DNA from 3 places in the Staphylococcus lutrae genome. Region 3 is predicted to be linked to each of the others. Evidence: riboswitches for the same ligand, from Rfam matches in the RefSeq annotation. Region 3 holds a riboswitch; each other region holds the start of a gene.

The links. A riboswitch is a leader RNA that binds a small molecule or an ion and turns the genes downstream of it on or off. The one in region 3 is predicted to bind S-adenosylmethionine.
Region 1: linked by a shared signal. The riboswitch ahead of B5P37_RS08490 (methionine ABC transporter ATP-binding protein) and the one ahead of metK (methionine adenosyltransferase) in region 3 are both predicted to bind S-adenosylmethionine.
Region 2: linked by a shared signal. The riboswitch ahead of B5P37_RS02685 (M20 family metallopeptidase) and the one ahead of metK (methionine adenosyltransferase) in region 3 are both predicted to bind S-adenosylmethionine.

Annotation. Positions count from the first base shown of each region.
Region 1 covers NZ_CP020773.1:1,823,583-1,834,097, forward strand. Annotated here, with positions in the region: gene B5P37_RS08450 (D-2-hydroxyacid dehydrogenase) at 1-612, shown strand, start outside; gene aroD (type I 3-dehydroquinate dehydratase) at 633-1,358, shown strand; gene B5P37_RS08460 (nitroreductase family protein) at 1,412-1,957, shown strand; gene B5P37_RS08465 (thioredoxin family protein) at 2,325-2,645, opposite strand; gene B5P37_RS08470 (arsenate reductase family protein) at 2,926-3,282, shown strand; gene gcvH (glycine cleavage system protein GcvH) at 3,362-3,742, shown strand; gene B5P37_RS08480 (toprim domain-containing protein) at 3,821-4,216, shown strand; gene B5P37_RS08485 (thioredoxin family protein) at 4,179-4,490, shown strand; SAM riboswitch class I at 4,536-4,644, shown strand; gene B5P37_RS08490 (methionine ABC transporter ATP-binding protein) at 4,734-5,762, shown strand; gene B5P37_RS08495 (methionine ABC transporter permease) at 5,755-6,450, shown strand; gene B5P37_RS08500 (MetQ/NlpA family ABC transporter substrate-binding protein) at 6,471-7,295, shown strand; gene B5P37_RS08505 (MetQ/NlpA family ABC transporter substrate-binding protein) at 7,406-8,230, shown strand; gene popT (polyprenyl-phosphate transporter PopT) at 8,352-9,224, opposite strand; gene sufC (Fe-S cluster assembly ATPase SufC) at 9,523-10,293, shown strand; gene sufD (Fe-S cluster assembly protein SufD) at 10,315-10,515, shown strand, end outside.
Region 2 covers NZ_CP020773.1:531,910-542,424, reverse strand. Annotated here, with positions in the region: gene B5P37_RS02720 (FadR/GntR family transcriptional regulator) at 142-846, shown strand; gene manA (mannose-6-phosphate isomerase, class I) at 1,357-2,295, shown strand; gene B5P37_RS02710 (EVE domain-containing protein) at 2,617-3,981, shown strand; gene B5P37_RS02705 (thiol-disulfide oxidoreductase DCC family protein) at 4,209-4,589, shown strand; gene deoD (purine-nucleoside phosphorylase) at 4,697-5,410, opposite strand; gene B5P37_RS02695 (pyrimidine-nucleoside phosphorylase) at 5,630-6,931, shown strand; gene B5P37_RS02690 (S-ribosylhomocysteine lyase) at 7,050-7,532, opposite strand; SAM riboswitch class I at 7,818-7,924, shown strand; gene B5P37_RS02685 (M20 family metallopeptidase) at 8,021-9,202, shown strand; partial or broken gene ldmS (L-aspartate--L-methionine ligase LdmS) at 9,206-10,395, shown strand; gene B5P37_RS02675 (DUF2750 domain-containing protein) at 10,514-10,515, shown strand, end outside.
Region 3 covers NZ_CP020773.1:246,172-256,686, reverse strand. Annotated here, with positions in the region: gene menE (o-succinylbenzoate--CoA ligase) at 1-583, shown strand, start outside; gene menC (o-succinylbenzoate synthase) at 586-1,578, shown strand; gene yidD (membrane protein insertion efficiency factor YidD) at 1,524-1,799, opposite strand; gene ytkD (RNA deprotection pyrophosphohydrolase) at 1,846-2,322, shown strand; gene B5P37_RS01210 (alpha/beta hydrolase family protein) at 2,327-3,076, shown strand; gene pckA (phosphoenolpyruvate carboxykinase (ATP)) at 3,233-4,819, opposite strand; SAM riboswitch class I at 5,071-5,182, shown strand; gene metK (methionine adenosyltransferase) at 5,288-6,487, shown strand; gene B5P37_RS01195 (NERD domain-containing protein) at 6,576-7,487, shown strand; gene B5P37_RS01190 (aldo/keto reductase) at 7,721-8,557, shown strand; gene B5P37_RS01185 (fluoride efflux transporter FluC) at 8,699-9,046, opposite strand; gene crcB (fluoride efflux transporter CrcB) at 9,043-9,408, opposite strand; gene B5P37_RS01175 (hypothetical protein) at 9,439-9,741, opposite strand; gene B5P37_RS01170 (transaldolase) at 9,894-10,515, shown strand, end outside.

The sequences.
Region 1 (10,515 bases), 960 kb from region 3:
CAGCATGATTTTACGTGGAATCTCAATTTACAAGGGCGAACGATTGAGTCACTTACAATTGGTGTGCTCGGTACAGGGAGAATTGGGCGTAGAGCGGCAAAAATTTTTAAAGGATTTGGAGCGAAAGTGTTAGCTTATGATATCGCACCTGATGAGCAACTCAAAGACATTTTGACTTATGTAGATAGCTTGGAAGCGTTGATTCAACAAGTGGACGTGCTCACGCTTCATATTCCGGGTTCTAAAGAAAATTATCATGTTGTTAATGAGTCGGTTTTAAAACAAGCGAAACCAGGATTATTGTTGATCAATGCTGCAAGAGGCAGTGTGCTAGATACACAGGCACTCATCCGTGGCTTGAACGAAGGGCGTATCGCTGGAGCGGCCATTGATACGTATGAAAATGAAGGGGCATACTTCCGTCATGATTGGGGACACCGTCAATTAGAAGATGACACGTTACAATTATTATTAGAACATGACCATGTATTGCTTTCGCCACATGTTGCATTTTATACTGATGAAGCTGTGAAAAATTTAGTGGATATTCCATTAGATGATGTTTTATCATTTATTCATACACGACAAGCTGAAAATATTGTGAATCCATAAAAAGAAAAGGGGAAACATCAGTGAAAACAAAAATCGTTGCCAGTTTAATGCCAACGCATTCATCTTTGACAGAAAGTGAGTTGCAGCATGTGACACGGTACGTGGATGATTTTGATATTTTAGAATTACGTATTGATGCGTTAACTCACTGCGAGATTGCTACGGTTCGACAAATCGTTCAGCAGTTAATCGAATGTTCAACCGCGTTTGAATTGCTTGTGACCTACCGGACATCGGATCAAGGTGGACAAGGGCGGTTATCTCAAGATGATTATTTACAGTTATTGCGTGATTTAGCCACACTGGAACATATTGATATGATTGATATTGAATGGGCGCAATATCAAGACAATAGACGTCAAATCGTTGAAGCGATTCATCAAGGTGGAAAGATTTCGATTGCTTCGTATCATAATTTTAATGAAACACCTCAAATTGAAGTGCTCAAAAAAACTTACTACCATATGGCGCAATTAGGTGCGAATCATTTGAAAATTGCAGTGATGCCGCATTCGCAACAAGATGTATTAACATTGTTACAAGCGTTAACCGAAGCGAGCGAGGCTTTGCCGCAATGGGTGACAGGGATAGCGATGGGGCAACTCGGACGCATTTCGAGAACGGCACAGAATGCATTTGGGGGCGCTTTGTCTTATGGCGCGTTGTTCGACAATGTTGCACCAGGACAACTGCACGTGCATACGCTGGCAGAAGTGTTACCGCTATACAGTATATTTGAAAGTTAGACCTCTGTTGTATATAATTGATAATGGTTATCAATAAAAAGGGGTCGATAGAGATGGAACTTCGAGAAGCGATTCAATCACGAAGAAGTATAAAGAAGTTCGATAGAGAGATGTATATCGATGAAGAAGCAGTAAAAACAGCTATTTTTGAAGCGGCGGACGCACCGAACCATGGGATGAGAGAACCGTGGCGTGTGGTTTATGTGCCCAAACGTAAGCTCGGTGATATGAGCCGAGAAATTTCTCGATATGCATTTCCTAGAGATCATGAAAAACAACAAAATCATTATGAAGCTGTGACGCATCTAGGTGGATTTTTAGCGATTGTTATGAAATGTGATGCGCGGCAACGAGAAGATAATGAAAATTATTTAGCAGTAGGTGCGTTCGCGCAGAATTTATTATTATTGTTGTATGAAAAAGGGATTGGAACTTGTTGGAAAACGCCCGATTATATATTTAACCCTAAAGTGCGTACAGCATTCGGGGTCGGGCCAGATGAAAAACTTGTAGGATTTATTTATCTTACCGACCTCATAGATGAGGAAAACTACAAGAAAGTTCCACGTAAAAATAGAGGTTTAATTTCAGAGTTTTAAAGTAAACGACGCAGATCTAAGAGGTGAATAACATGAGGGAGCGTGTCTCCACGAATTTGCGAGGGATTTTTCCGAGAGCGGTGTCTTAGAGCGCGTTGAGATGATGCTGAGGGAAGTCGCGTATACATGAATACGCTTTAAACATAAGATACTTCGTAGACGCACGAAAAACAAAATTTTGGCAGAAGCGATGAGACTCTGTGCTAACATAAAGTTACATCTATAAAAAAGAACCGAGAGAATCTCTCGGTTCTTTTTTATAGAAACAGGAAGGACAATGTAGTGCGATTTAATGTCATCAGCAATAAGACTTTAACGCACCAGGCATGAAGTGCTATCCTGTTCGCTAATTGTAGGGTGTTAAAAGTTAGCCTAAACTTTCAGCGAGGTACTGTTCCACTTGTTCAGGTGATTTTGCATTTGCAGAGTGAAGATGATGACGTTTTTCACCATTTTGGAAAATTAAAAGGCTTGGAATACCCATCACTTCATATTGTACAGCCGCTTCTTCCAATTCATCACGATTCACTGAATACCATGTATATTGGTTATATTTTTCAATAATGGGGTCAATCCACATATCCATTGCTCTACAATCTGGACACCAACCCGCTTCAAATTTAATGATAACGGGTTCGTTGCTTTGAATGACTTGATTGAATGTCTCCATTTCAGTAATACTTTGCATGTTAGACCTCTCCTTATAAATCAATTAAGTAACGATATTATATCGGATTTTGGCTAAGAAGTCACTTTACATTGATTTTCAAATGCTGTGCAAATGAAAGGTGAAATAGATTGTTTTCTTTTTCTTAAAGCGTTACTATTACATTGTGAATATATCTTTGCATTATATAAATAGTGCAGTGTTAATAATTATATATCTCATAATTTGATTTTCTAACAAGTAGATATAAACAATCATAATTCAAGATATTTAAAATGTATTTTAACGAGGAGGTTTATGAATGATTAAATTTTATCAATATCCTAACTGTACAACATGTAAAAAAGCGGCAAAGTTTTTGTCGGAGCATGGTGTGAGTTACGAACCTATAGACATTACACAACATACACCAACGAAAGAAGAATTCCGCGAGATTATTGAAAAATCAGGTGTCGATATTAAGAAATTTTTTAATACACACGGCGCAAAGTATAGAGAACTGAATCTGAAAACGCAATTGGACACGATGCCAGATGAAGAAAAATTAGAATTGCTTGCTTCTGATGGTATGTTGGTGAAAAGACCCCTTGCGATATCTGGTGATGTCGTGACATTAGGATTTAAAGAAGACGTTTATCGTGAGACTTGGTTATCATAAAATAGTTGATAGAATAAGCGCAATGTGTCATGATTGAAATGTAAACGTACACGTACATACAAAATAGGAGGGGATTCAAGTGGCAGTGCCAAGTGAATTAAAATATTCCAAAGAACATGAATGGGTAAAAGTTGAAGGAAATACTGCGATTATTGGTATCACTGATTTTGCACAAAGTGAGTTAGGGGATATCGTTTTCGTTGAACTTCCGGAAGTGAATGACAACGTATCTGAAGGGGAAACTTTTGGTAGTGTAGAATCTGTTAAAACCGTTTCTGAATTGTATTCTCCAGTTTCAGGTCAAGTCGTTGAAGTGAACGAAGATTTAGAAGATACACCTGAAGCAGTCAACGAATCACCCTATGAAAATGCATGGATGATTAAAGTTGAATTGAATGATTCAAGCGAGCTAGATGCATTAATGGATGCAGCAAGCTATGAAAAAATGATTGGTGAATAATCGCATCATGAGAACTCCTCGGTAATGTCATTATCTAGGAGTTTTTTATATACAAATATTTTTTAGAAGGTGAAGCACATGACGATGATCCATAAGGTGATAGTGGTTGAAGGGAAATCTGATAAAAAACGTCTTCAAGAAGTGTTGCTAGAACCTGTAGAAATCATTTGTACACATGGAACAATGGGAATCGAAAAGCTAGACAATATGATTGAATATTTGTATGATAAACAAGTCTATATATTAGTTGATGCAGACGCAGAAGGTAGACGGATTCGCAAGTGGTTTTCCACGTATTTGAGTGAGCGGATAGATATCGTTATCGACACGACTTATAGTGAAGTCGCACGCTGTCCACGTGATTATCTCGCTAAACGTTTACAAAATTTTGGTTTTAAAGTAAAGCAAGACTTTTTTGTTAAAGGGAAGTATTCTTATGCCGAATGTTTCAAAACAATCAAACAATATATCTGAACATTTCGATAAAAGTGCCCATCTTATTTTTGGATATACGCCGATGTGTGGGACATGTAAGGTGGCGGAACGAATGTTAGATATTGTGAATGAAATGGTGTCATGGCCTCTGGTGAAAGTGGATTTGAATTATTACCCGGAGTGGAGTCAAACACATGAAATCCAATCCGTTCCTGTACTACTCATCATGCGATATGATCAAGAAGTTGAACGGATTTATGCGTTTCATTCTGTTACTGATTTATTAGAAAAAATAAAAAAACCATTGACGTAAGTTGCGGACAATGATATTATAGTAAACAATTAAATAATCAGAAAACTCTTATCCAGAGTGGTGGAGGGATGTGCCCTACGAAGCCCGGCAACCGTCTATATTATAGAAATGGTGCCAATTCACAAAAAGTATTGACGACTTTTGAAGATGAGAGAAAAGCGACTCGTGTTATTGCTTTCTCTTTTTTCTTTAAAAGAGAAAGCATTTTTTTAATTTATAAAGGAAAGACTGAGGAGGCGTAGAATGATTACACTTAAAAATATAGTGAAGAAGTACGAGAGTAAATCAAAATCTGTAACTGCTGTAAATAATGTAAATCTCGAAATCGATAGAGGTAAAATTTATGGGATTATCGGATTTTCAGGAGCAGGTAAAAGTACTTTGATTCGATTATTTAATTATTTAGAGAAACCCACGTCAGGTGAAGTCATCATCGGCGGCGATCATATCGGGCAATTAAGTCCATCTGAGTTACGACGAAAGCGTCAAAAAGTGAGTATGATTTTCCAACATTTTAACTTATTGTGGTCTAGAACGGTGTTGGATAATATCATTTTTCCACTCGAAATTGCGGGTGTTCCTAAAGGTGAAGCGAAAGAACATGCGATGGAACTCGTCTCTCGTGTAGGGTTACAGGGGCGTGAGCACGCATATCCATCAGAGTTATCAGGCGGACAAAAGCAGCGTGTCGGTATTGCGCGTGCTTTAGCAAACAATCCAGAAGTATTGTTGTGTGACGAAGCGACAAGTGCGCTAGATCCACAAACAACAGATGAAATACTAGACTTATTACTTCAATTGAAAAAAGAGAATAATTTAACGATTATTATGATCACACATGAAATGCATGTCATTCGACGCATTTGTGACGATGTTGCTGTGATGGAAAACGGTAAAGTCATTGAGGAAGGAAAAGTGTCAGACATTTTTGAGAATCCACAGCATGAGGTGACACGTCGATTTGTTCGAGAAGACTTGAAACCGAGTGATCAAGGCGAAGATTTAACGCACACCTTTGATTTAAAAGCTGATGAAGTGTTGGCGCGACTGACTTTTTCGGGTGAAAATACAACACAGCCGGTCGTGTCATATTTGACAGAAACGCATCACCTTCAATTGAATATTTTAGAAGGAAACATTAAACATTCTAAAACGGGGGCTATCGGTTATTTGCTCGTGCATATTAAAGATTTTTCAAAGATACACTTTGAAGAAATTAAAGCAGCGTTAGATGCACAAAATGTAGACATTGAGGTGATCAAACATGGGTAAGAGTATGAGCGATATTTTACACGAAATGATAACCATGCCGAATGTAAAATGGCCTGCCGTATGGGAAGCGACATACGAAACATTGTATATGACGATCATTTCGACGGCGTTTTCATTTGTACTCGGCTTGATTCTAGGCGTTATACTTTTTCTGACTTCAAAAAGTGAAGCGAAAACGGGACGTATTTTTTATAGCATTGTCTCATTTGTTGTCAACTTATTCAGAGCAATTCCGTTCATTATTTTGATTTTACTCTTAATTCCGTTTACCAGCTTACTGCTCGGTACGATTAGTGGACCTACAGGGGCTTTACCTGCATTGATTATTGGCGCATCACCGTTTTATGGCCGCTTAGTAGAAATTGCTTTAAAAGAAATTGATAAAGGTGTGATTGAAGCCGCACGTTCAATGGGGGCAACAACATGGAACATTGTGCTTAAGGTGTTAATTCCTGAATCATTACCCGCACTTATCTCAGGGATTACAGTGACGGCAATTGCATTGGTTGGTTCGACAGCGGTGGCAGGTGTTATTGGTGCCGGTGGATTAGGTAACCTTGCTTACTTAACTGGTTTTACTCGGAACCAAAATGATGTCATCTTAGTCTCAACGATTTTTATTTTAGTGTTAGTATTTTTAATTCAATTTCTAGGAGATTGGATGACGAATAAAATAGATAAACGTTAATAAAAAGGGAGAAATGTAGAATGAAGAGGATTTTATCGATTATTGTTATTTTAGCATTGGCAGTAGGACTTGCAGCATGTGGAAATAAAGCAGATACAAGCAAAGGAAACGACAAGAAAATTGTTGTCGGTGCATCTCCAGCGCCTCACGCAGAAATTTTAGAAGAAGCAAAACCGTTATTGAAAGAAAAAGGTTATGATTTAGAGATTAAAACGATTAACGATTACACAACGCCGAATAAATTGCTTGATGCAGGAGAGTTGGATGCAAACTATTTCCAACATACACCGTACTTAGACACAGAGAAAAAAGAGAAAGGCTATAAGATCGAATCAGCAGGTGATGTGCATATCGAACCTATGGCAGTCTATTCAAACAAATATAAAAGTTTAAAAGATTTACCAAATGGTGCAGAAATATTTGTATCAAACAATCCAGCAGAACAAGGTCGTTTCTTGAAATTCTTCGTTGATGCAGGTTTAATCAAAATTAAAGATGGTGTAAAAATTCAAAATGCGACATTTGATGACATTGTAGAAAACAGCAAAAACATCAAATTCAATAGCAAACAATCAGCAGAATTTTTACCAAAAACATATCAAAACAATGAAGGCGATGCAGTCATCATTAATTCTAACTTTGCAATTGAACAAAAATTGAATCCACAAAAAGATTCCATTGCAGTTGAAAAAGCAGAAGACAACCCTTATGCAAACTTAATCGCAGTGAAAGATGGACATAAAAATGATGAAAAAATCAAAGCATTAATGGAAGTTTTACATTCTAAAGAAATTAAAGATTTCATCAATAAAAAATATGATGGTGCTGTAATTCCGGCTGAATAAGCCGCATGGTATGTCAATTTGACAAAAAAGCGGGTGTGATAGCGCCCTTGAAAAGGAGACCACACCCTAAATCGTCTATAAATATGAAATAAAAGGGGAGAAAACGTCATATGAGAAAATTATCATTTTTGGTGACAGGATTACTTGTTTTAGCACTTGTTTTAACAGCATGTGGGAAGAGCGAAAATAGTAGTAAGAGTGACGATAAAAAAATCGTTGTAGCGGCTACACCGACACCACATGGTCAGGTAGCAAAAAAAGCTGGAGAGATTTTGAAGAAAAAAGGGTATGAAGTTGAGATTCGGGAAGTCAACGATTACAAAATTCCAAATAAATTGTTGGATAAAGGGGATGTGGATGCCAACTTATTCCAACACGTTCCATATTTAGAAGCTGAGAAAAAGTCGCACGGCTATAAGATAGAAGAAGTAGGTAAAGTATTGACAACACCTATGGCTGTGTATAGTAAAAAACATAAAAGCTTAAAAGATTTGCCAGATGGCGCTAAAATCTATATTTCTAACAACCCCGCAGAAGAAGGGCGCTTCTTATCATTTTTTGTAAAAGCAGGATTAATCAAAATAAAAGACGGTATTAAAATTGAAGATGCGAAGTTAGATGACATTACAGAAAATAAAAAGCATTTAAAATTTGATAATCAACAAGGTGCAGAATTTTTACCGAAAACGTACAACAACAATGAAGGTGACGCGGTAATTATGAATTCTAACTATGCCATTGACAATGGTTTGAAGCCGTTGGAAGATTCTATTGCTGTTGAAGATGAATCGACACCATTTGCGAATATTTTAGCTGTTCAAAAAGGACACAAAAACGATAAAAAGTTTCAAGAATATTTGAAAGCATTACAATCTGATGAAGTGCGTGACTACATTAAAAAAGAATTTGGCGGCGCAGTAATTCCAGCCAAATAGTATCAGTCGATCAACGTGAATACAAAAGCAGCTGTCAACTTGGAAACGGGATTCCAATGACAGCTGTTTTTATTTTTATAAAGTGTGACATGGCAATGGTGAGGGTACATGGTTTTTAACTTTATTCATTTGTTGTGTGTGTGACTGTATCATCGGTGAATCGACCTAAAATATGGCTAATTGCGAAGCCTACGAGCAGTGTCACAATCGAGATCATCCAGCTCAGCCCAGTCGTTGGCAGGCCAGGGAATACTGAAAAAAGTGAGCCGATGACAAGGCCTAATATCGCAGCATATGTTAAATAGGTATAATGTTCGAGTAAAAATGTGATGATCTTACTTGCAATAACAAAACCGATGACGACACCGACACCGACGAGTAATATGACAGGAAGTCCTTCAAAGTTAAAACGAACAGCTTCTGAAATAGAAAACGTCACTGTACTGTAAACGCCGAATAATAATAACACGAACGAACCTGAAATACCGGGTAATAGCATCGCACTTGATGCACAAATCCCTGCTATTAAGTATTTTATTAACATCGGTCCTGATACATCGATGTGTGAAGGTACAGCATGACTACTATCGCCTTTGAAAAACGCCATTGATGCTAAAATAATGACGCAGACAAGCATAACGAGCCAATGCTGAATGTGATAAGTCTGTCTATATCTTGAGATGCGTAATAAAAATGGAATAATCCCTAATATCAGTCCAAAGAAAAAGAACATAGTCGGGACGGGATGTTCCGCTAATAAATAATTAATGACACTACTTAAAATGCCGATAGCTAAGCCCATACCTATCACGATCGGTAATAAAAATAAAATACTCTTTTTAAAATTCTTTGAGAAAACACCACTTACAGATTGAATAAAATCATCATATATTCCGAGTAATAACGCAATTGTACCGCCACTTACGCCTGGGATTAAATCACTGACCCCCATTGCGAAACCACGAGGAATATTAGAAAGTTTAAATTTCGACATAATTGTAATCCTTTCTTTTTTATCCATACATCATAACATATTATTTCGTAGAGCGATGTATCATTATCTTATATTGATTTGAATGAGAACAGAGGGCTGTTGATTATCATTATTGTTTTATTAAAATAATGGAATCAAGTTTGACTTGCTATCGAACTTTATAACTTGAAATGGTTTGTAATTCGCCCTGTTTTCGATATAATAAGCTACGGACAAATGGAGAAAACCTTTTGACGTTACTTTAAAATTATTATAAACTAATCTATGGAATCTAACATTATTTTGGAGGGAATATATCATGCCATCAACATTAGAAATTAAGGACTTACATGTGTCTATTGACGATAAAGAGATCTTAAAAGGTGTTAACTTGACAATCAACACAGGGGAAATTCATGCCATCATGGGGCCAAACGGTACAGGGAAATCAACACTATCTTCAGCAATTATGGGCCACCCATCATATGAAGTGACACAAGGTGAAGTGTTATTAGATGGAGTAAATGTTTTAGAATTAGAAGTTGATGAACGTGCCAAAGCGGGTCTTTTTTTAGCTATGCAATACCCATCAGAAATTACCGGTGTGACGAATGCAGATTTTATGCGTTCAGCAATTAATGCACAACGTGAAGAGGGTAACGAAATTAACTTAATGCAATTTATCAAACAACTCGATCAAAAAATGGACTTCTTAGATATGGATAAAGATATGGCGCAACGTTACTTGAACGAAGGATTCTCCGGTGGTGAGAAAAAACGTAACGAAATTTTGCAGTTAATGATGTTACAACCTAAATTTGCAATTTTAGATGAAATTGACTCTGGTCTCGATATCGATGCTTTAAAAGTGGTTTCAAAAGGAATCAATGAAATGCGTGGCGACAACTTTGGCTCACTTATCATTACGCATTACCAACGTCTCTTAAACTATATCACGCCGGATTATGTCCATGTGATGTATAACGGTATCGTTGTTAAATCAGGTGGTGCTGAGTTAGCGAAACGCCTTGAAGCAGAAGGTTATGAATGGGTTAAAGAAGAATACGAATCAGTAACGGCAAACCAATAATCATCACAGGAGGAAATAATTATGACGACTGAAACATTAAATATTTCTGAAGATCAACTTGTTGATTATTCACAAGCCCATAACGAACCTTCGTGGATGACTGAATTAAGAAAAAAAGCACTTAAACAAGTCGAATCTTTAGAAATGCCTAAACCAGATAAAACAAAATTAACGAAATGGGATTTTGACTCATTTAATCAGCATGAAACAGAAGGTGCTGTA
Region 2 (10,515 bases), 290 kb from region 3:
TTGGGCATTTGCAAAATAATAGGGTCATGAAATGTTATTTTTAGTTCAATTATAACAAAACAATAGATATAGATTGAAATTGATTAAAGAGTTACACCTTTATTTTTGTTAAAATGAAGTAGAAGGGTTGTGGTGGAGAAAATGAAGATTTCAAGTCAAAAAATTTATGAAAAGATTGCGGATATATTGATTCAACAAATTGAAGAAGGCATTTTGAAAGAAGGGGAACGTTTGCCTTCCATTCAAAAACTTGCAGAAACGTATGGCGTGAGTAGCGCTTCCATTCGAGAAGCACTCAATGCATTACGTATTATTGGATTGATTGAAATCAAGCATGGCTATGGCACGTTCGTTAAACAAAAACAGCCATTGTTATTCGATTTTACATCACAAGCGTTGACACAAAAACGCATTCAAGAAATTTTGGAGCTGCGTGAAGTTGTGGAAGTTGCAACAGCACAGTTGGCAGCGTCACGACGGACAGAAGAAGATATTCAAGTGATGACGGTCGCATTAGAAGAAATGAACAGAGCGATTCAGCATAACAAGTCGGGAGAAGAAGCGGATTTAAGATTTCATCTGGCTATTGCGAAAGCATCAGACAATCAACTTTTGTACGAGCTGTTGAATAACATTGCGGATTTAATTCAACAAACAATGAAAGGAACGCGTCATATCTACATTTATAGTCGTCAAAAAACAATGGAAAAGTTGATGGAGGAGCATCTTGTTATTTTAGAAGCGATTAAAAATAAAGAAGGGGCAGCTTCGTCTCAACTGATGGCGGCGCATTTGGCAGAGACACGTCAAACATTAGTAGAGAATTATATCGTGAATGCAGATTAAGCCTTGCATGTAGAGTAGAGTTGAGTACAGCATTGCTAAATCGTATGAGATGATGCCTTTTACGTGAAAACGGTCATTGAGTCACATGGCAACAATATGTTGTCTTATACTCGATGATAGTCAGTTTAAGCTGATGATTCGATACGTGAATATGAGCAAGGGGAGACGTGCTTCAAAGAAACCATTGGAAGTGGCGATTTTGAGGGGCGTTTTCATATGTCTGATGAGTGACTATTGACAATTGCGCAAAGATACTATATTTTCATGTATATCACTATCCTACGTTTCTCAAATGACAGGGTGATGGGCTGCGGTTTGTAGCACAGTCCTATATGGTCTTAATACGGGGCATCCATTGAGCTGCACCTTTCTGAAATAAGGAGCGTATTTAAAGTAGATATGTTACAATACCGATAGAGGTATGTGCGCGTTTATAGAGGTGATTGTACATATCACATCTAATATACATAAAAATTGAGCAAACTATGAAAGATTGAGAGGTGATCCCCAATGCCATTAATACTTGAACCTGTATTTCAAGAAAGAATTTGGGGTGGAACAAATCTCGCACAATTCGGTTATGATTTACCAAGTGACCATACTGGAGAGGTATGGGGGATTTCAGCGCATCCACACGGCGCCAACCGCATTTTAAATGGGCCGTATAAAGGGCAAACATTGGATGAAGTATGGGAAAACCAACCTAAATTGTTCGGGGAGTTTCCAACACAGAAATTCCCATTATTAACTAAGATTTTAGATGCAACTGAAAAGCTTTCTGTCCAAGTTCATCCGGATGATACATATGCATATGAACATGAAAATGGTGAATATGGTAAAACGGAATGTTGGTATATACTTGAAGCGAAACCAGGTGCAGAGATTATTTATGGAACATATGCGGAATCACGTGAAGTATTAAATCAAATGTTAGATGACCATGAGTTTGAACATTTATTTAAACGTGTTCCTGTACAAAAAGGGGATTTCTTTTTCGTTCCAGCTGGGACTGTGCATGGAATTGGTGAAGGGATAATGATTTTGGAAACACAACAATCATCGGATACGACTTATCGTATTTATGACTATGACCGCGTGGATCAAGATGGAAAGAAACGTGAATTACACATTGAAAAGGGTAAAGATGTCATTAGTATAGGCGAAGAAAGTCCGAATGTTATTCCGCAAACAGAAGTCATTGAAAACCATAAATGTACGACTTTTGTTCAAAACCATTTCTTCACAGTAGCGAAATGGGAAGTCAACGGGACATTGAATTATATGAAACCACGAGAGTTTGTGCTTGTGTCTGTACTTGAAGGACAAGGCCAATTGATTACAGATGGCGAGATTTATGATATTCAAAAAGGAAATCATTTAATTTTAACAGCAGAAGATTTAGATAATGTGTTTGAAGGGGAATTTACGCTCATGGTGAGCTACGTTTAATGCCAATAGCCAGTAAAGTGAAAATCGGGCTAGATAGCGCTTTGATGGGGAATAGGGGTTGTCGTTGTAGCCAGTTGCTTTCAAGTGTGACATGACTTTCCTTTATTGCCCTAATTGGTGTGGTCACGATAGAATAGGTTGGTTTGACGAGATGTTAAGTGACTGACGCAAGTTAAAACAGGAAAACCTATAGAGATATGGTTTTCCAATGGCCGTAAGACACTTTTCAAGTATGAACGGAGACTAAAAAGTGGTTGTTGATTCATCCTATTGCTTTTATAATGGATGAGAAAAATATTTTAAAGGAGATACAACATTACCATGACAGCAGAAACGAATTATTTTTGGCTGAATTGCGGTTATAATAGATGGAATCACAATGAACCACTTGTTGGGCAAACAACCGTGTTTGAATCAGGTGCACAGTTTAATCCAACACAAGGTTTTCGTGCTTTTAAACAAGCCAAAATCGGTGATAAGGTCATCTTCTACCAAGTGCAAACGGATGCAGGTTTACTCGGGTGGGGAGAAATCACTCGTGTACAAACAGGTGCACAAAATAAAATACATGTAGAATTTAAATTCAATGAAATGTTTAAGGCGTTGACGACGGACTATCTTAAGAGAAGTGAAGCGTTAGAGTTTCGAATGAATAACATGAAAGAAACGCTTTTCAACAAGATTTCCTATGATGAGTTTGAATTGATTAAAGGCTTGGGAAGTGGAGAAGTATCCATTCCACGATACTTTTTTATTGCCGAAACGGAAAACTTTGAATGTGGTGAAACGTATACGATTTATACGCATACATTAAACGGTATTAAACGCAATGGCTATCATCATTACACACAACTGGAAGTCGGAGATCAGATGATTGTCTACAATCGCTTTTCCAATCAATCCGTTGTGGGACGCGCAGAAGTTGCACATCATATTCATCAGCGACCACCTGAAGCGGGGAGAACGAATAGCACTGCGATTGAGCTACGTTACATAGAGGATATACATCCTGTCAGCTTGATGACTTTAAATAAGCATCCTAAACTTAAAAATTTGTACTTTTTGCAAGAAAACGCAAAACAAGCCATTGCGAGCTTAACGCCTACACAATTTAATGCGATTATGGAAATGAGCGAAAATGATGGTTTAAAAGGCCAATTCGAAGCAGTTCCGTCCACTGAAAGCGGGGGACAGGATGATGAACTCAAGCCATTTATCTTGCTCTTAGCAGAGGCGCATGAGAGCGGATTAAATTCGGCACAAGCACTTGTTGAAAAAGCGAACGCAACGCCTGTGATGACTGTGGGTCATCCAGACTTTACAGAAGAGATGCTCTATGGCAGATATTTACCAAATGAAGCCGGTGCATTATATTATAGAGAAGGATTTATTACAGAGTTGATGCCTAAAACAGATCGTCAGTTTTTAGTGATTGATCAGTTTGAGCGTATCGATGTCGCTATTTTCCAAACATTTATTAATGTCTTGGAAGGCTATGAAATGACTTTACCACGCTATCATAAAAATGGGAGTATGGTGAAGTGGAGTAAAGAGAAAGACTCTTTTTACCGTTTTAATCCCAATTGGCATATCGTTGGTGTGACGTATTTGACACCACAAGAAGTGAAAGCGCAATATCCTGCACAATTTCTTAAATATGCCCGTATTGTACAAGTCAAACAATAAAATCAGTTAAACGTTAAAACATCCCATCAATGACTGTGTGACGGGATGTTTTTGCGTTCCTTGTCAAATCAGGTGGTGGGCAAACTAATATTGTTTTGCCGTTTTTGGCATGATTGATGATTGACACCAACGTTTGACTCTAGCGTTTAAATCATTAGATTGCGAAGGTTTCTTTTTAATTTTTTAGCCATTTCCTATAAAATGAAACTATGGAATGGGGTGATTCAATGCCAATCGTTTATTACGACGATCGCTGTGTATATTGTTATAATTATGCCATTTGGTTAATTCGCCATGGTTTATCTAGACGTTATGTATTCGTTCCGTTAAAGAGTGCGGCTGGGGATGCTTTAAGGGCATCACATCCCGAAGTGTTGGCGTATAATAGCGTTGTGTTACAGGAAGGAGATCAACTCACTTTTCAATCAACAGCAATTGTAAAATTGATTTATGCGTTAGATCGTTATAAAGCTTTAGCCGTATTACTGTGGCTTATCCCTCGACCACTTAGAAATTTAGGATATCAACTTTTTGCTAATAATAGGGACAAAATGTGGCAGACGGATTGGGCCCAAGCAACGGATGACGAGCAATCATTTTTTCTATAATTCAAAGACACAAAACAGTTGAAAGCATATTAGAATTAAATATTAAAAAGAAGCGCGACAGCGGATTCATTTAGATGATGAATCTCTGCGCGCTTCTTTAAGTGCGTTTATCCTTCTGCGATTTCTAATGCAATTTCCATCATTTGTGTAAATGAATTTTGACGTTCTTCTGCAGTTGTGGCTTCATCACGAAGTAAATGATCACTAACAGTAAAAAGACCTAAAGCTTTCTTACCGGCTTTTGTTGCATTGAGATAAAGTCCTGCCGATTCCATTTCCACACCTAAGATGCCCATATCAATCCATTTTTGATTGAAATCAGGATTTGCGTTGTAAAAAGTATCAGATGATAAAATATTGCCGACATGTGCACGTGCACCTATTGTATCTGCGGCTTCTTTTGCTTTAACAACGAGATCAAAATCAGCAAGTGGTGCAAAGTGTCCTGGAATTTGGAATTGATCGACGTAATTAGAGTTTGTCGAAGCCCCTTGTCCAATAATGATGTCGTAAAGTTGGATATCCTCTTGCATTGCGCCACAAGAACCGATGCGGATAATCGTATCAACATCAAAGAAGTGATACAGTTCATAAGAGTAAATACCGATGCTTGGAATGCCCATACCGGAACCCATCACTGAAATCGTTTTCCCTTTGTAAGTCCCTGTATAACCGAACATGTTACGCACTTCATTGAATTGTTCTACATTTTCTAAAAAGTTTTCAGCGATAAATTTAGCGCGTAATGGATCTCCAGGCATTAAAACCGTTTTAGCGATTTTTTTACCATTGGGTTGAATATGGGGTGTACCTTGTGTCATATTTAAACATCTCCTTGAATGGTTAGTTATTAATTTAAAGATAACAGATGTATAATCAAATGTCGATGAATGTCTTGAATAAAAAGTGTCATTAAATCGCCGTTATTTAAGGGATGAAAGGAATTATTTTGGTTTAACAAATGATACATGTTCGTTTATAATAAAGATGTATACAAATATTTTACAACTTAAATTTGATAAAGAAATGAGGGAATAGCCATGAGAATGGTGGACATTATTGCGAAAAAGAGGGATGGTCACGCATTAACGAAAGAAGAAATTGAATTTGTAGTGAATGGATATACGAACGATGACATTCCAGACTATCAGATGTCAAGTTTGGCCATGGCAATTTTTTTCCAAGATATGACAGATGAGGAACGTGTACATTTAACGATGGCAATGGTGGAATCTGGTGATCAAATTGATTTATCGAATATTCAAGGCATTAAAGTGGACAAACATTCTACTGGGGGTGTAGGCGATACGACAACGCTTGTGCTTGCGCCGTTAGTCGCTGCATTGGATGTCCCTGTTGCTAAGATGAGTGGCCGTGGATTAGGGCATACTGGTGGGACAATTGATAAATTAGAATCAGTGGCGGGTTTTCATGTTGAAATTTCAGAGGAAGAATTTGTCAAGCTCGTTAACGAAGACCGTGTCGCTGTGATTGGACAAACCGGAAATCTTACGCCTGCGGACAAAAAAATCTACGCTTTACGTGATGTAACAGGAACAATTAACTCTATTCCATTGATTGCTTCTTCAATTATGAGTAAAAAAATTGCGGCGGGTGCAGATGCGATTGTATTAGATGTAAAAACGGGTAACGGTGCATTTATGAAGACGATAGAAGATGCCGAAGCGTTAGCACATGCGATGGTTAAAATCGGTAATCAGGTGGGGCGTCAAACGATGGCGATTCTTTCTGATATGAGCCAACCACTCGGTCGTGCAATAGGGAATGCGTTGGAGCTTAAAGAAGCGATTGATACTTTGAAAGGGGAAGGGCCGGAAGATTTAACAGAACTTGTACTGACATTAGGTTCACAAATGGTCGTATTGGCTCAAAAGGCAACGGATTTAGACGAAGCGCGCACAATGTTACAAGAAGTGATTGATAATGGTCAAGCGCTTGAGAAATTCAAAACATTTTTAAGTAATCAAGGTGGCGATGCGTCAGTGGTCGATGATCCTTCAAAATTACCGACAGCACAATATCAATTTGAATTACCTGCCAAACAAAGTGGGGTTGTTTCAGAAATGATTGCAAATGAAATTGGTATCGCCTCAATGATGTTAGGTGCGGGTCGTCAAACGAAAGAAGATGAGATTGATTTAGCGGTTGGATTGGTTTTAAACAAAAAAATTGGCGACAAAGTAGAAGCTGGAGAATCGCTACTTACGATTTATGCAAATAGTGAAGATGTAGAACAAGTGAAACAAAAATTGTACGATAATATTATGATTTCAGATCATGCAGAAACACCGCAGCTGATTCATAAGGTGATTACAGAATAAATCTGGAAAATCATAACAATAAAATCTTAATTCATTTGAGATGAATGAACAAAGCGTGAAAGGAGCAACTCTAGGTGAGTTTCACTTTTCACGCTTGATTATTGCTTAAATGTAACTTTTAAGAAGTGGCCGTGTTTCCTGTTCCAAAAACATCGTGCCATTGATCGCGTTGTTCTAAAAAGGATTGTGCAATGGCTTGAGCGCCTTCTAACGAGTGAGAAGCGGCCCAACCACATTGGACTTCGTTGCATGCAGGGACTTCTTTAGCTGAAATCACGTCGTTGAGCGTTTTTTCAATAATATTGAGTACGTCATCATAATCTGTGTGATTAATAAACGAGACATAGAAACCAGTCTGACACCCCATTGGACTTAAATCAACGACTTTATCTGTATGATTGCGAATGTTTTCTGCCATTAAATGTTCCAAAGAATGGAGACTGGGCATTTCCATATGCGCTTTGTTCGGTTGTTTAAACCGTATATCATATTTATAAATATCATCTCCATTGAGCCCTTTCATTGTGCCAGCAAGCCGAATAAATGGTGCAACGACTTTAGTGTGATCGAGATTAAAACTTTCTACATTCATTTTTGGCATGGTGATCCCTCCTTCATCATTACCTTCATTTTAACATATTCAATTGCAGAAAAAAGAATTTTGAGATGTGTTGACGTCTTGAGTGATAAGGAAAAAAGGCTTCAAACCGAGTTATACGAGTGGTTTTATAAGTTTTAAAAACTTCAAATACAAGTATACAAATAAGAAGGATACAATTGAAAGTGAAGCAGTATAAAAACAATAATTGTTAGAAGATTTGGAACAGTGTTGAAATAACATGACAAAACACGCAAAATTAGTTAAAATGGTTACACAATTGAATCAAATTTATCGAGAGTGGTGGAGGGAATTGGCCCAACGAAACCCAGCAACCTCATCGGATTGACGATAAAGGTGCGAATTCCAACAGTTTGACGACTGAAAGATAAATGAAAACAGAGGCGTTATCACATACGTTCATCAGTCATACGGTACTTGTTGGTGAGAGAACGATGCGATAACTTTTTTATTTTAAGGAGGAGGATTTGATGCAGGAGAGAGCGCAGCGGATTTTAGATTATATTGACCAACATAGATTGACCTATATCGATATCAGTCATCAAATACATGATCGGCCAGAGATCGGAAATGAAGAAATTTTCGCTTCGAGATTATTAATCGAACATTTAAAGGCACAACAATTTCAAATAGAGAGAGACATTGCTGGGCATTCAACTGGATTTATTGCGACATACGACTCAGGCGCACCGGGTCCTAAAATCAGTTATCTTGCCGAATATGATGCATTACCAGGGCTCGGTCATGCATGTGGACATAATATTATCGGAACAGCGAGTGTGTTAGCGGCCATTGCGTTAAAACAAGTTATTGATGAGATTGGGGGACAGGTCATTGTGTTTGGTTGTCCCGCTGAAGAAGGTGGGGAGAACGGAAGTGCAAAAGCATCATATGTTCGTGAAGGTTTATTTGATCAGATTGATGTTGCACTGATGGTACATCCAGGTAATGAAACATATCGTACAGTTCCGACACTTGCCGTCGATGTTCTGGATATTAAATTTTATGGGAAGAGTGCACATGCTTCGGAAAACGCAGAAGAAGCCCGTAACGCTTTGGATGCGATGTTAAGCTATTTCAATGGCGTGGCACAGCTCCGTCAACATATTAAAAAAACGGAACGCGTCCATGGCGTCATTTTAGAAGGTGGACAAGCGGCGAATATTATACCAGATTTTACGCACGCACGATTTTATACACGTGCAACGACGCGCAAAGATTTAGATGTATTGACGGCAAGAGTACATGATATTGCAAAGGGCGCTGCCATACAAACGGGTTGTGAATTTGAATTTGGGCCAATTCAAAATGGCGTTAATGAATTTATTCAATCTGATGCGTTAGATGACTTATTTGAGCAATATGCGACTTTACTTGGGGAGGAAGTGAGTCATGATGATTTCGGTTACGGTTCAACGGACACAGGCAATGTGAGTCATGTTGTCCCAACGATTCATCCGCATATTAAAATAGGACCTAAAAGCTTAGTGGGTCATACACATCGTTTTCGTGAAGCAGCAGTAAGTCCGATGGGGGATCAAGCATTGATTATAGGCGCAAAAACGATTGCACTGATGGGAGCGAGATTGATACAAGATGATGCGTTGTTACAAACGATTCAACGGCAACATCAAAATAAAAGGGAGTCATAAACGATGAAAAATTATGAAAAAGATTTACAGCATATTACAATGGGGGAGATTTATGATACCAATGTCGTATATTCATCAAGACCTTCTTACGTGTCGAATCCATGGTTAGCCCCTGATGAACACCAATCTAACTTTTTAACAGGTAGGGAATTATTAATTGCGAATTTACCAGTAATAGTCCATGAAGCGAGTTTTACAGATAAACTTGTACAACTCTTTCAATTGATTGGTAAAACATTGCCAGAACAAATCATTCCATTTCGTGATCAAGAGACGTATGAAGCACAGTTAAAAACATTGACTGAAAATCAAAACCGCGTGATTTATTTTCAATATGTACATGATGATACGGTAGTGGATCCGTCTCATTATGCGATGAATCAACAACTATTTAAAGATTTAAACAATAAATCATTGATTCCCCAATGGACATCTGGCAAATATTTGCCGAAAAGAGAAGTGGTTACATTCGATGATTTTAAAGCGGCACTCAAACATTGGAGCTGTCCTTTAGTGATTAAACCCGGAGATGATTTACCGACTGCGGGGGTTATGGGGTAATGATTTGTTATAACAATGAAGATTTAGCAAAAGCTGTAAGGCGTATAGAGCAGGCTGAAGCTGAGACAAAAACATTGATCATCGAACAATGCATTGAAGCAGTGGAAAATTATTGTGTTCAATATGCCTTGCACCCTGAAGCGGGCATTGTATATTTAGGTGCAGCCAAACAACTGACGGATGAATATGGGTTTTACAATGGTAATATCAATGCGACGCATGTCCCTGAAAGTGTCATACAAGCAGGATATGAAATTATGGAAAAAGCAGTGCAACAAGGCTTTTTTGGAATTGCTGGTTTTGACTTACTCGTTGATGCGCAAGGTGATATTTTTGCGATTGATTTAAACTTCAGACAGAATGGTTCGACAAGTATGTTGTTGTTACGCAATGAATTAGTCAGTCAGCATCATAAGTTTTATAGCTACTTTGCCAATGGGGATAATGCACGTTTTTTTGATACTATTTGTGAGTTTGTCACACGGGGTGTTTTGTATCCATTATCTTATTATGATGGGGATTGGTATACAGACAAAGCTGTAAATTCGAGATTTGGTTGTATTTGGCATGCCGAAAGTTTAGCTGAGATCGAGGCTTATGAGCAAGAATTTATAGAAAAAGCGGGGCTTTAACGTAAAGATGTTTACTGATATAGTAGAGTTAAAAGAGAATGAGACGGACGAAATTTGACGAATAGAGCGATTTTGTTTATATTTGTCATTGGATTTTGATCTGTAAAGGAGCGGAGTCAT
Region 3 (10,515 bases):
TATATACAACTCGTTCGGTATGACTGAGACGTGTTCTCAATTTTTAACGGCAAATCCGAAAATGTTATCTGAAAGTCCGAACACAGTAGGATGTCCAAGCAGAGACATTTCTCTTAAAATTGTAGATGCAGATGAGAATGGCCACGGTGAGCTCTGCATTAAAGGAGGCAATGTCATGCAAGGCTATTTGTATCCACAACAGATGGCAAATACTTTTGATCATGAAGGTTATTTTAAAACTGGGGATATTGCGAGTATTGATGACAAGGGGCGTGTGTATATTCACGATCGACGAAAAGACTTGATTATTAGTGGAGGAGAGAATATTTATCCATATGAGATTGAAACTGTGGCTAAGTCACACCCCAATATCATTGACGCAATGTGTACCGCGGTTAAAGATGTGCAATGGGGACAACGCCCTATTTTATATCTTGTTGCACAACAATGGGTGAATGATATGGAAGCATTTCTTGAAGCACGTTTAGCGAAGTATAAGTTACCGGTACATATTTATTTTGTTGATGCATTACCGTATACAAGTACTGGCAAACTGCAAAGACGACTTTTAAATGAGGGATAAAAATGAGATTAACTGAAATGCATTTTCACATATATCAGCCTTCTTTTGTTCATGCTGTGCACACCCCTTTAGTGCATATGACACATCGACCTACACTTTTTGTTGAGTGGATAGATGACAAAGGCCATTCGTGGTTTGGAGAATGTAATGCTTTCGATTCGCCTTGGTATCATCAAGAAACGATTAAAACCGTTCAATTCGCGTTGATTTCTTGGTTTGATACAGTACGTCATCAATCGATTGAATCATTTGAAGCAGCGCAACACTTTTTAACGTCGCTTGATGAAACGCCGGCTGCACGAGCAACCGCTGTTATGGCTTTTTATCAAATGTTTTTTCAGCTTGAATCCTTTCAAGTGCCAATGACATTAACAATCAATGGTGATTTCTCACAACGTATGATGCGTTTTGATCATGCGGGTCGAATTAAAATGAAATGGTCAGATCGAATCGTCGAACAAGTTAAGCTGATTGCAACGATGTATCCAGACATTCCGATTTCTATCGATGCGAATCAATCGTTGACGGCAGCACATATGCATGATTTAAAGGCTTTGAAATCATATCTTGCATATATAGAGGAACCATTTGAGGTGTTAGATGCCACGTTGCCTTTTGATGAACTCCCAATGATTGCGATTGATGAACATGCGACGTGTATCGAGCGAATTTTATATGATATAGAACATCAACATGTACAAGTCGTTGTTTTAAAACCTTTTCGTCTCGGAGGGATTGATCGTACGCTAGAGATAATGCAGCGATTGCAAAAAGAGCATGTAAAAATTGTTATCGGTGGTATGTATGAATGTGGATTAAGTCGTTATTTTACAGCATGGTTGAGTCAATGGGGAGATTATGCCGGCGATGTATCGCCGGAAGGTTATTATTTTGACCGAGATATATGTGAAAACTCTGGGCGTTTAAAGCACGGACAGCTCTATTTTGAGCCGCCCGTTGTACATCGGTCGTTGTTGCATGAAGAATCAGAATGAGATGATTTTTTTAAGGGAACAGGGTCAAATCCGCCTTTATGGAAGGGGTGACACTTTAAAATGCGTTTCAGCCCCAACCAGCTTCCTTTTATCGCACCGTGAACTTGGATTGCTTCTAATGTATAATTAGAACATGTTGGATAAAAACGACATGAGGGCGGCGTTAAAGGTGAGATACAACGCTGATAAAAACGAACGAGGTATATTAAAATGATTTTCATTATGAATCCTCCTTTAATAAATCATATTGTAACACAGAAAGGGCGTATGGGTGTGAGGTATACGGATGATAATCAGCAACTCGTGACATTAGCTTTTAAAAATGATGCTGATATAAAAGATGGAGGACATGTTCTCGCATTGCCTATTTTCCAACAGCAATGGGTACTTACGTTTCATCAAGAGCGGGGAATAGAATTTCCAGGTGGTAAGCGTGAACAAGGGGAGACAAGTCAAGCGGCAGTAAAGAGGGAACTTTATGAAGAAACCGGCGCAATTGCTGAACATATATATTATATTGCGCAATATGAAGTTCAGAGCGATCAAAAGCATTTTAAAAAAGATGTCTATGCCGTGATGGTCAAAGATATAGAAACACATGCGCATTATTTTGAGACTGCGGGTCCGGTGTTAACCGATTCTTTAAAATCAGTGAGGGAAGAAGATAAGAGCTTCTTGTTAAAAGATCCAGCCATTTTACGGTGTGTAGAAAGGGTGAAGGAACTTGGCTTTTATCAAGAGTAAAAGAATGCCAGCTTTTTTGAAGGGATTTCGTGTTGAAGAATGGACTTATCAAGTGCATGCGCTACATGTCAAAGGCCTGTGTATTCTCCCTGAAGCACCAGTGAAACGAGTGATTATGTATTTACGGGGTGGAAAGGGACAGGTGGGTCGCGTTCGATTTGCACGACTACTCCAATTTATATCACCGCATACTCTTGTATTTGCACCGTATTATCGTGGGAATAATGGGAGTGACGGTCATGATGCATTTGCAGGTGATGATCTTGAGGATGTGATTGTTGCTGCGGAAATGTTGAAAGCACAGTATGCGCATATTCCATTACATTTGATCGGATTTTCACGCGGAGGCATTCAAGGATTGTTGACTTTTCAAACGGTTATGGCGGACAGCTATATCATTTGGGGTGGTGTGTCAGATATACATTTGATGTATGAAGAACGCGTGGATTTACGTGGAATGTTACGTCGAATGATCGGCCACCCCAAAAAAGAAGTTGAAGCTTATGAATCCAGAAATGCGTTAAAAACGATTCACTCTGATGCGCCTCCAATTTTGATTATTCATGGTGGAAAGGATCGACAGGTGGGCATTCATCAAGCTTATTACTTGGAGGAGCACCTGCAACGTGTTGGTGCACGTTACGATACATTTTATCAAATGGATGAAGGACACGTCCCGCGTCCAGATGCATTACGACAAGTATTGGATTATATCCAACACTGGATAGCGCAAGTTGAAGCAAATAAAGGATGATTGAGCAAATCAAATGCATTCAGACTGAGATGTTTTTAATTTGCTAAAGGCGCAATAGCGAGTCGAATGAAAGCTAATTAATCAGTGATATATAGAAGAGAACGGGGTGAAAATCTAAATTAAAATAGATTTTCATCCCGTTCATTTGATTGTCGTCTAATTTTGACTTTTGAAGCCACCAGTGGATTCAAGGTGCTGTGCTTCTGTGCCAAATTTTTTGAAGTTTTCTTTAAAGCGATCGACTAAACTTTGTGCTTGTTGATCATAGGCTGTTTTATCAGACCATGCATTTTTAGGTTGTAAAATGGTTGTCGGTACGCCTTCAATTTCTGTAGGTATCGATAGACCAAAGATGTGATCTTTTTCGAAAGTTACTGATTTTAATGTGCCGTTTATAGCGGCGTTAACCATTTTACGAGTATATTTTAACTTTATACGGTTACCGGTTCCATATTGACCGCCAGTCCAGCCGGTATTTACAAGATAGACATCTACTTCATGTTCATCGATTAAATGGCCTAATAATTTGGCATACACTTCAGCTCTTAATGGGAGAAACGGCGCGCCGAAACAAGTCGAAAATGAAGGCTGAGGTTCTGTTACGCCACGTTCCGTCCCTGCTAATTTAGAGGTGAAGCCACTTAAGAAGTGATACATTGCTTGGTCTTTATTTAATTTAGCAATTGGAGGTAGGACACCAAAAGCATCTGCTGTAAGAAAAATAATCGTATTCGGATGTGATGCTTTGGAAGGCAATACGATATTATCAATATGATCGATAGGGTAGGCCGCACGTGTGTTTTCAGTATAACGATTGTCGTCAAAATCGATATCGCCCTGTGGATTAACAACGACATTTTCTAATACTGTTCCATATCGAATGGCTTTGTAAATCTGAGGTTCCTTATCAGCAGATAGGTGAATGGCCTTTGCGTAACAACCGCCTTCAATGTTAAAGACACCGTTGTCATTCCAACCATGTTCATCATCACCAATCAGTTTGCGATCCGGATCAGCAGAAAGTGTTGTTTTACCTGTTCCTGATAAACCGAAGAAGAGTGCAACATCCCCCTTATCACCAACGTTAGCAGAGCAGTGCATACTTAAAATGTTTCTTTGTGGTAGTAAGTAGTTCATCACAGAGAAAATGGACTTTTTCATTTCTCCAGCATATTCTGTGCCTCCGATAAGGACAACTTTGTGTTTGAATGAAATAATAACAAATGTTTCCGAACGTGTCCCATCGATTTCAGGATCTGCTTTAAAGCGCGGTGCAGAGATGAGGGTGAAATCTGCTTTAATTTTAGACGCTTCTTCCTTTGAACTGGGTTTGATAAATAAATTTTGAACAAATAAATTATGCCATGCATATTCATTGATGACGGATAGTTTAAGTTGTGATTGTTTGTCACTTCCTGCATAGCCGCTAAAGACAAATAATTCATCTTTTTGATTTAAATAATCCATGACTTTATCATACAGCTTTAAAAATTTTTCTTCTGAGATAGGTTGATTAACGCTCCCCCAATCAATATCATCTTTAACTTGTGGATTATCAACAATAAATTTATCTTTAGGGGAGCGTCCCGTATATTCTCCTGTGTTGGCATTGATTGCACCTGACTCTGTTAACACAGCTTCGTTTCTTTTCAGAATTTTATTGTAGAGCTCTGTCGTAGTCAGTTGAAAATGTGAACTCGGTTTATCAATTAATGTGCCAATTGCTTCTTTGTCGAATGACATGGTATCATCCCTCCAAATTAATATTGAAAATGTAAGCCTTTACATTTAAAAAGTATAACATATTCGCTAAATAATCCATACCGAATTTAGAAAAAATAAAGATAAAATAAAGAAAGTAAAGTAATTTTTCACTATAGTAGTGGGCACTTCCAACTGAAACATTTCGTACAGCAAGGAACGCAATGAATTCTAGGATGCATTGATGAAATTGACATCGTAATCAAATTTATGTAATATGAAAACAACGGATTCTCTTATCCTGAGTGGTGGAGGGACATGGACCCAATGAAACCCAGCAACCTCTTTTAACGAAGAAAGGTGCCAAACCGTTTGCAGACATTTCTATGGTCTGAACGATAAGAGCGAATGGACGTTAGAGCCTTCACTCTATTTAATAGTGTCGAAAGGCTCTTTTTTATTGAGCTCAGAGAGAGAATGTTCGTAATATTTGATAAAAAGGAGTATATGATGACTTATAACAGACGTTTATTCACTTCAGAATCAGTTACTGAGGGTCACCCAGACAAAATTGCTGACCAAATTTCTGATGCAATTTTAGATGAAATCTTAAAAGGAGACCCAGATGCACGTGTCGCTTGTGAAACAACAGTGACGACTGGAATGGCATTAATTGCAGGTGAGATTTCAACTTCTACATATGTTGATATCCCGAAAGTCGTAAGAGAAACAGTCAAAGAAATTGGTTACACACGAGCGAAGTATGGTTACGATTATAAGACGATGTCAGTATTAACTGCTATTGATGAACAATCACCAGATATCGCACAAGGGGTAGATCGTGCGCTAGAATACCGCGATGATTCAAATGAAGAGGTACTCAACACAGGTGCAGGCGATCAAGGATTAATGTTTGGATTTGCGACAAATGAAACAGAGGCACTCATGCCATTACCAATTGATTTATCACATAAATTATCTAAACGTTTATCTGAAGTGCGTAAAAATGGCACTTTAGATTATTTAAGACCGGATGGGAAAGTACAAGTAACTGTGGAATATGATGAAAACGATCAACCTAAGCGAATCGATACGATTGTTATTTCTTCTCAACATCATGAAGAAGTTGAACTTGAGAAAATTCAAAATGATATTAAAGCCCATGTTATTTACCCAACGGTTGATGAAAAGCTTTTAGATGAAGATACAAAATTTTTCATTAATCCAACAGGACGTTTCGTAATTGGTGGACCACAAGGAGATGCCGGCTTAACAGGCCGTAAAATCATTGTTGATACGTACGGGGGATATGCACGTCATGGTGGCGGTGCATTTTCTGGTAAAGATCCTACAAAAGTTGACCGTTCGGCTGCATATGCGGCGCGTTATGTTGCCAAAAATATTGTTGCTGCAGATCTTGCTGACAAGTGTGAAGTGCAACTGGCCTATGCAATTGGGGTAGCGCAACCGGTATCGATTGCCATTGATACTTTTGGCACTGGGAAGGTCAAAGAGGAACTTTTGATTGAAGCCGTGAGTAAAAACTTTGATTTACGTCCAGCTGGCATTATTCAAATGTTAGATTTACAAAAACCAATCTATAAACAAACCGCTGCTTACGGTCATTTTGGTCGTACAGACGTGCAGCTCCCTTGGGAACGTGTGGATAAAGTTCAATTATTAAAAGATGCTGTAAATGCTCTGAAATAAATTTCTTGTTGATTAGTATCGCTAATTTTATAGTTATTTAATATAATAGAAATAACTGTAGAAAAGTTATAAAAGGAAGGTATTGCTCATGATACAATTTGGTCCAATGGAAATCGGCCTAATCGCTGCGATTGTTGTTGCAGCATTATTCTTTATTTTGTTCTTAGTGGCATTGAAAAGCAAAAAGAAAACTAAAGAAACATATGCGCATCGCTATCAAGAGAAGCAAGATAAGTTAACGCACGAACACCAGGAAGAACTTGAAAAAGTCCGTATTGACAAGAAAAAAGCAGAAGCACGACATAAAGAAGAATATGAAACAATGATGTCGTCGAAAAACAGAGAAATTGATGCTTTAAAACTTTTTTCAAAAAATCATAGTGAATACGTGACGGACATGCGCTTACTCGGCATTCGGGAACGTTTAGTGAAAGAAAAGAGAATTCGACCAGAAGATATGCACATTATGGCGAATATCTTTTTGCCGACAAATGATTTAGAGCATATTACACGGGTAAGCCATCTTGTTTTGACGCGTACAGGTCTATACCTCATTGACTCAGAGCTGTTAAAAGGGCATGTATATCAAGGAATTAGTCAGCAACAGTTTTCTAAAAATCCTATGATGGAACAAGTGTTTAAAACATTAAATTTAAATCCACAAACACCGCAAACCATTGTTTTAGATCAAAATCGTGAAACTGAAAATGCGTTATCAATTGTGGATTATACTGAACGATTGTCACATATTGAATCATTAGCAGTGAAGTTACAACGCGAACTAGATTTGAAATATACACCAACTGCCATTTTATACTTTAATCCACGTCATGAAGAAGCGATCACCATTTCAAATTATGCATCACAAGGTGCGACTAAAGTTTTGGTTGGTCCGTTGCAGTTAAATGATTTCTTCAATAAGTTTGTCTTTCATGGGCGCATTCAATATGATGTCAATGATTTACAAAATATCATGGACGAAATTGAATCATTTAATTAATCATGAATCACAACGTGTGGGGGACGATATCATTTGAATATCGTTCCCTTTTTTTGATACGTGCTGTAATGAGAATATGATGATTACATCTACCTATCGCTTGTCATAGGTGTTCATAGATTTGATATAGATGGCATACACGCGTTGAATATTGAAGGTTTCCAGTTTCAATTCATTGCACTAAAGCGGGGTTTTCAGATAGGATAAAGTTAGATGAAAAGGAGAGATATGAGATGAATAATGTAACTTTTTATAATGGAAATACGATGCCACAAGTGGGTTTAGGTGTATTCAGAGTTGAGAATAATGATCAAGCGAAGGAAGCTGTAAAGCATGCCATTAAAAGTGGCTACCGAAGTATTGATACAGCAATGATATACCAAAACGAAGAAAAAGTTGGGGAAGGTATTCGTGAAGCAATTGAGGCGTTTGGTTTGTCAAGGGAAGATCTTTTCATTACTTCAAAGCTTTGGCTTGATGACTATGGCCGTGAGAATGTGGCTAAGGCATATCAAGCATCTTTAGATCGTTTAGGTCTTGATTATTTAGATTTATATTTAGTTCATTGGCCGGGTTTGGATGAAGCAGTCATGATTGATACTTGGAGAGGAATGGAAGATTTATACCATGATCAAAAAGTGAAGAATATTGGCGTAAGTAATTTTAATATTGAACATTTAGAGGCATTGTTAGCCCAAACACGCATTAAGCCAGTGATTAATCAAGTTGAATTCCACCCGTATTTAACACAGGCGCGTTTACGTCAATATTTAAAAGTACAACATATACAAATGGAATCATGGTCTCCTTTAATGAACGCACAAATCTTAGAAGATGAAACGGTGAAACAAGTGGCTTCTGAGGTTGGAAAATCACCGGCACAAGTCATCATACGTTGGAATATTCAACATGATGTTGTAACGATTCCTAAGTCTGTAACATCGAGTCGAATTGAAGACAATTTAGCTGTTTTTGATTTTGAATTATCCGATGCACAGATGCAATTGTTAGATCAATTGAATGAGGACCGCCGCATTGGACCAGATCCACTTCAATATAACGGTCATTAATGACACGCACAATGCTTTGCTGTGCAGCATGACGCCATTCATCGTCGTCATATAAGCGGAACTGTATTATAGAAAGTCTAATATAACAAGGGACGACAGTAACGGGTTGAATAAGCTACTGTCGTCCCTTTTTCGATTGTCTTAAAGTTGTGTACCAATCATACACAAAAATAAACAGCCAGGATATTGTAAAACACTATACGTTATAAATGATAACCATTGCTGGTTTCTCAACATATTTAAAAGTTCAAGTGTCAATGTTGAGAAGGTCGTTAAACCTCCAAGTAATCCAGTAATCAGTCCTAATCTCAAGTCGAGTGGAAGGGGTGTAAGATGATCTAGCAAGCCAATGCTGAAGGCGCCTATCCAATTGACAATCAGTGTTGCAATGGGCAATTGAAATCGTGTTGATTTTTGTGTGAGTGTCGTGATGACAGCCCGCGAAACAGCCCCTAAACCGCCACCAAGTGCAATCATTAAAATAATCATTTTGAAGTCCCTCCCATTTTCATCCCGAGATAACAACAAAATAGACCGCCTATGTAGCTCAGTAAACTATATAAGAGCAAGGGCAACCATAGTTTTTGATGGATGAGTGTCACTAATTCTATTTGGAAGGTAGAAAATGTTGTTAAGGCGCCTAATAGACCGGTCGTTAACCCTTGCTTCACTCGAGGGAAGGCGGCCCACTTTCTTCGGAATAAGATGGTCAAATACCCCATAAAGAAGGCACCTACTAAATTTGCAACTAAAGTGCCAATAGGTAAGTGGTACAGTGTAGGAATCGTGCTGAATTGCCATCTAAGCAATGCACCAAACGCGCCACCGAATAAAATGAAAACATATTTCAAAACATCACCATTCTTTATTATTGATCTATTTTAAATAATACCAAACGTATAGAGTGAAGCAATAAGATGGATGATTAATACAACAAGCAAAAGTAATGGTTGTACTTTAGAGGCTTGATGAATCCAACTTCGACGCTCAGGTAAATGTTTGATAGATTTATCAGCAAAACGAATCGCAAAAATTAAAATCAAAAAATTGACCACACTACATACTAAAATTAACTTTGCGATTGAAGTGATATACATATTAAGCATTGGATTTAATGTATTAAAGTAAAGACTGATGAGCATCAACAAAACAGATAAATAAAAGTATTTCTTAGACTTGGACATACGATGCCTCCTTTTCATATCGCTAGTTATCATATCATATTTTTATAATGATTTGTATTGAATGAAAAAGTTTCTAAGCGTAAAAATAGCATGATAAGCCTAAAAAGTGTTATAACTTTAAGTATAATAACAATTCAAGGAGGCACAATGCTATGGCTGATTTAAAAGTACGTGTTTTTGCAGATGGTGCAGATATAGAACAAATGAAGCGTGCATATCAAAATAAAGAAGTAGACGGTTTTACAACAAATCCAAGCTTAATGGCAAAAGCTGGCGTTAAAAATTATATTGAATTTGCAAAAGAAGCTGTAGAAGCGATTCCTGATGCATCCATTTCATTTGAAGTGTTTGGTGATGATATGGAAACCATGGAAAAAGAAGCAGAAGTCATTCAACAATTTGGAGAAAATATCTTTGTTAAAATTCCTATTGTTAATACAAAAGGGGAGTCCATGCTTCCACTGATCGAAAGATTGTCAGCTAAAGGCGTCAAACTGAATGTAACTGCTGTCTATACACTTGAACAAGTGAAAGCCATTACGGAAGCTGTGACGACAGGTGTAGAAACATACGTTTCTGTTTTTGCAGGTCGTATTGCAGACACAGGCGTCGATCCACTGCCACTCATGAAAGCGTCCGTTGAAGTGACACATAGCAAAGCGGGCGTTCAGCTTTTGTGGGCAAGCTGTCGTGAGCTATATAATGTTATTCAAGCAGATGAAATCGGTGCGGATATCATCACATGTCCGGCTGACGTGGTTAAAAAAGTTCCGA